DNA from 2 places in the Oceanobacillus sp. FSL K6-0251 genome. Region 2 is predicted to be linked to the other one. Evidence: riboswitches for the same ligand, from Rfam matches in the RefSeq annotation. Region 2 holds a riboswitch; the other holds the start of a gene.

Region 1 (2,399 bases), 3.0 Mb from region 2:
TAGTTAGCCGGCCTAATACTTCCGGCCCCAATAAGAGTGCTAAGAAACCACCTATCAAAGACGTAGGTAAGAAGAGTTTTTGAAGGATGGGGATTTTCAATCGGATAAGCTTCCCGATTACGAGCAGAGCGGCTAGTATAATAACAGCAAAACCGACAATCTGTAAGGACATAGATAAACTCCTTTTCATAAAATTTTAAGAGGTTTTCCAAGTGGAAATGAAATAAAAAATATTGAACTTCACTATACCCGTCATAATACTATGAAAAACATGTCATATTCTCTTTAGCGTATGTCAATGTTACATAAGTATCTCTGGAATAGAACTTGAAATGACTGCTTTATCTCGTATTATATTGCTTTTTAATTTTACTTTTGGTGTGCCGTGTTCTTAGGCGGGATAGGGCTTATATGGGGAGGGTAACCGGTGTGAGGGCTTAGTATAGGTGGTGAATTAGGATGGTTTATTGATTATTTTTTGGAAATTTAAAGAGTGAAATAAACAATAATAAAGAATCGTCTTTGTTTTCAATGAACATTAACTCGTGATAAAAATAATGTCTTGCATTTTACACTTTTAACTGATATTATCATTTTTAACATGTCAGAATTTGAATTAAGATTCTTGGTAGGATTTTGGTAGGTTTTTAAGGATATAACAGGATATTGGAAATTTAATTAATATAGTGATAAGTCATATAACAAGCTATGTGAGAGCATTAAAGGTAACAAAAGCTAATAACAAAATTTAATATTATTCTTCGGGGCAGGGTGTAATTCCCGACCGGCGGTGACAAACATATCGAGTTTGAAGTCCGTGACCCGCGTTTAGCGGTGGATCTAGTGAGATTCTAGAGCCGACAGTAATAGTCTGGATGGGAGAAGAAAAGTAAGTCAACACATGAATGGGTGTAGTGTACTCTTTTTTGCGTACATAAAAACTGTTCAGGTGTATTGGACATAGTTTATTTAAGGACGCCCCGTGATTTTTTCACGGGGCTTTTTCGTGTTTAAGAAAGGAGGGAACGCATGGACGAACGGTACATGGAGCAAGCCATAGAGCTTGCTGGTTTAGGAAGAGGAAAGACATATACTAATCCATTAGTCGGTGCAGTAATCGTGAAAGACGGTGTCATTTTAGCGACCGGCTATCATTCGAAATACGGTGACAAGCATGCAGAAAAAATGGCTGTCGACCAATGTGAATCGCCCGAAGAGATGATTGATGCAACGATATATGTGACGCTGGAGCCCTGTAATCATACCGGAAAACAGCCCCCTTGTACCCAAATGATTATAGACAGCGGTATTTCCAAGGTTGTGATTGCACAGCTTGACCCCAACCCTGTGGTAGCAGGCAAAGGAAAAGCTTATTTAGAATCACAAGGGATACAAGTCGTTTCCGGTATATTGCAGGAAAAGGCGGAAGCGTTAAACAAGCATTATAACTATTTTCATAGGAGAAAGCGGCCGTATATTGTATTAAAGCAAGCTGTCAGCCTGGATGGGAAGCTCTCTATTGATCCGTCTCAGCGGACGTATCTCACTGGAGAGGAAACCTATAAAAAAGTACGTGAAGAGCGGCAATATTACCAGGCTATTTTGACAGGGAGCCGAACCATTTTAGCGGATGATCCCAAGCTATTACCAAATGTAATCACTGATTTTCCGCCAGTTCGCATTATTTTAGACCGGAGAGGACAAGCACTGGATTTTGAAAAGTACCAGATTTATCAAGAAGCTGTTCCAGTCTGGGTGTTTACAAAAAACGATTCCATCGCGAATACGCCGGAGCATGTCCGGTTAATACCAGACCAGTACTGGACCATCCCAAAAGTAGTTGATTACCTGCAGAAAGAGGGGATTCAATCGGTTTATGTGGAAGGCGGAAGCAAAATTCATGATGCATTCCTGGCAGAAAATAAATTTGAAGAAGTGATTACGTACATCTCGCCTAAGCTGATTGGCGGCAATGGAGTGCCCGCTTTTTACAGTGATAGAAAGGTTTCGTCAGTAATGCCTTTAGCTTTACAGAGTGTGGAAGCCGTTGGTGAAGATATACGAATCGTAAGTAGGAGGGGGAAGAAGGATGTTTACAGGGTTGATTCAGGAAGTAGGGACAGTCAAGAAAATCAGAAAAGCAAGCCGGCATATTGAATTGACATGCACGGCCTCCAGCGAACTTCTACAGGATTATCAAATTGGAGACAGTATGGCAATCAATGGAGTGTGCTTAACTGCCATCGAAGTGACCGATTCAGATTTTACCGTAGACATTATGCCGGAAACATTTCATAAAACAACATTCTCTGATGTGCATGTACATGCGGCGGTGAATCTGGAACGGGCGATGCCTGCGAATGGACGCTTAGAGGGGCATATTGTTTCAGGTCATGCAG
Region 2 (2,399 bases):
GTGTTGTTGGGGTAAATGCGCAGCATCTCGGCGGAATAAAGGGTGATTTTGATGTACAGGACTTATACATTGATTGCGGCTTCCAATCAAAGGGAGAAGCGCTCAGGAAGGTGCAGGTTGGCGATCTCTGTGTGTTCAAAACGGAGCCGGAAATATTACAGGACCGTTATATTTCAGCGAGAGGATTGGATAATCGTACCGGAGCTTTTATGGTTGCGGAGGTAATTCGCAGGCTCTCTGAAAAAGGTTTGTCCATTGGTGTTTATGGCGCAAGTACGGTCAATGAAGAAACAAATATGGGAGGGGCGTATTTTGCCGCTGCTGGTATAGAGCCGGATTTTGCCATCGCTATGGATGTAACCTTTGCAACGGACCACCCTAATGTGAATACGAAAAAGCAAGTGGAAGTTGAGTTAGAAGGCGGTCCGGTTTTAGCTAAAGGCGCTCCAATTCACCGTAAAATCAATCAGTGGCTGAAAAAAGCAGCGAAGGAAAAAGACATACCTTTACAATATGAGTTAACACCTAAGGCGACAAGTACAGATGCAGATAAAATGCGCTATACAGGCAAAGGTGTGCCAGTAGCGCTGGTGTCCTTGCCGCTCAGGTATATGCATTCACCTGTAGAAACAGTAAGTAAAAAAGATATGGAAATGGAAATTGAATTATTAGTAACGATGCTTGAAAATATAACAGGAAAAGAAAATTTAAACCCATTATATGATGAGAAAAATGGATAATGTGAAGATATATTGAATTAAAAATTTTTCTCTTGTCAAATGCGTTTTATATGGTATACTATACCTAAATTAAATATTCGATTCCAATCTTCGGGGCAGGGTGTAATTCCCGACCGGCGGAAATAGTCCGCGAACTGTATAACGTTACAGTTGATCTGGTGAAATTCCAGAACCGACAGTGATAGTCTGGATGGGAGAAGATGTCGAGCTTATTTTATTCACTATACGTGTATGTTTTTGCGTATTTATTTAGCGATGACACAGAACCCTAAAGCCTCAAAAGCTTTAGGGTTTTTTTAGCGGGATAGGCATGATAATGTTTAGTAAAGAGATACCGCTTTTCTGGGTTATACACAGAATAAAGAATAGCATCGAACCTTCATCACGAGTTGGAATCGGAAAAATGATGGAGGAGGCAGACTGATGCAAAAAAAGAAGAAAAATCAGCTGTTAAAGTTAATTATTATCGCATTATTAAGTACTATTTCACTCGTGTTATTTTTTATCAATTTTCCGTTGCCATTTTTACCAACACCATATTTAAAGGTCGATTTCAGTGATGTTCCAGCGTTAATCGCATCGTTGATATTCTCACCGTTGGCCGGAGTGCTTGTCGTAGGATTTAAAAACTTGTTATATCTGGCTGTATCTGGTTCTGGAGAGCCGATTGGCGTGTTATCTAATTTTGTGGCAGGGGTTATGATTGTATTGCCAGTATCACTCATTTATCATCGGGTCAAAGGCTTAAAAGGTCTTATTACAGGGCTTGCAGCGGGTACCGTTATCATGGCGGTTGGCATGAGCGTACTCAACTATTACTTCATTTTACCGGCGTACGGCTGGTTTATGGGCTGGGAAATGTCTGAGCAAGTGAAGTGGGTTACCGTTATCGGCGGGGTGCTTCCGTTCAATTTTATTAAAGGAATTATTATCGCGATTTTGTTTATCCCGTTATTTAATAGAATGCAAAGCTGGATTCAGCAGCAGCGGACCAGATTTATATAAAGTGAAATTCCTTCAGCCGGGAGCTGTAAAGAAACTTTCCGCTGAAGGTTACATGCAAAAAAAAGCAGAGACTTGGATAAAATAAGTCTCTGCTTTTTTTTATTCTGTTTTTAGTCCCAGATAATTATTCTGTGTCGGAAGCTTCTTCCACAAGAATGCTTGCAGTAGGCAATACCTCAAGTCTTTCTTTAGGGATGGGTTTTCCGGATTTTTCACTGATTCCGTATGTGCCATCTTCTATTCTTTGTAACGCATCGTCAATTTCTGTAATCTCTTCTTTTCGCATTAGATTGAACCCGGCCTCCCGCTGCTGTTCAAACTGCTCTGTTCCTAAATCTGCCGGATGATTATTGACGGAAGCAAGTTCATCATCTTGATTATTATCTGTTTCTATATGGGCTTCCGCTTCCTCTTTCATGTCTAAAAGCCTTTTTTTAAAATAAGTGATATCTTCTTTAGTTAAATGTTCCGCTTGCATGATTACCATCCTTTCTAAATGATTTATCCACAAATGCTTATAAACGATGTTCAAAAAGCCCAATCAACATGACATATCAAATTTCTATCGGACTTTTTGAACAAGCACTTTTCTCACAGAGAACTGTCCGTAAAAACCCCTACTGCGTGAAGTTTCGTTTTAGAACAATCCGGAAA

Evidence for each region. A riboswitch is a leader RNA that binds a small molecule or an ion and turns the genes downstream of it on or off. The one in region 2 is predicted to bind FMN.
Region 1: linked by a shared signal. The riboswitch ahead of ribD (bifunctional diaminohydroxyphosphoribosylaminopyrimidine deaminase/5-amino-6-(5-phosphoribosylamino)uracil reductase RibD) and the one ahead of MKY45_RS16930 (ECF transporter S component) in region 2 are both predicted to bind FMN.

Annotation. Positions count from the first base shown of each region.
Region 1 covers NZ_JBBORS010000001.1:393,233-395,631, forward strand. The annotation lists gene MKY45_RS02130 (sodium/glutamate symporter) at 1-172, opposite strand, end outside; FMN riboswitch at 754-891, shown strand; gene ribD (bifunctional diaminohydroxyphosphoribosylaminopyrimidine deaminase/5-amino-6-(5-phosphoribosylamino)uracil reductase RibD) at 1,030-2,157, shown strand; gene MKY45_RS02140 (riboflavin synthase) at 2,090-2,399, shown strand, end outside.
Region 2 covers NZ_JBBORS010000001.1:3,403,722-3,406,120, reverse strand. The annotation lists gene MKY45_RS16935 (M20/M25/M40 family metallo-hydrolase) at 1-740, shown strand, start outside; FMN riboswitch at 823-946, shown strand; gene MKY45_RS16930 (ECF transporter S component) at 1,164-1,745, shown strand; gene MKY45_RS16925 (hypothetical protein) at 1,870-2,223, opposite strand; gene MKY45_RS16920 (1,4-dihydroxy-2-naphthoate polyprenyltransferase) at 2,383-2,399, opposite strand, start outside.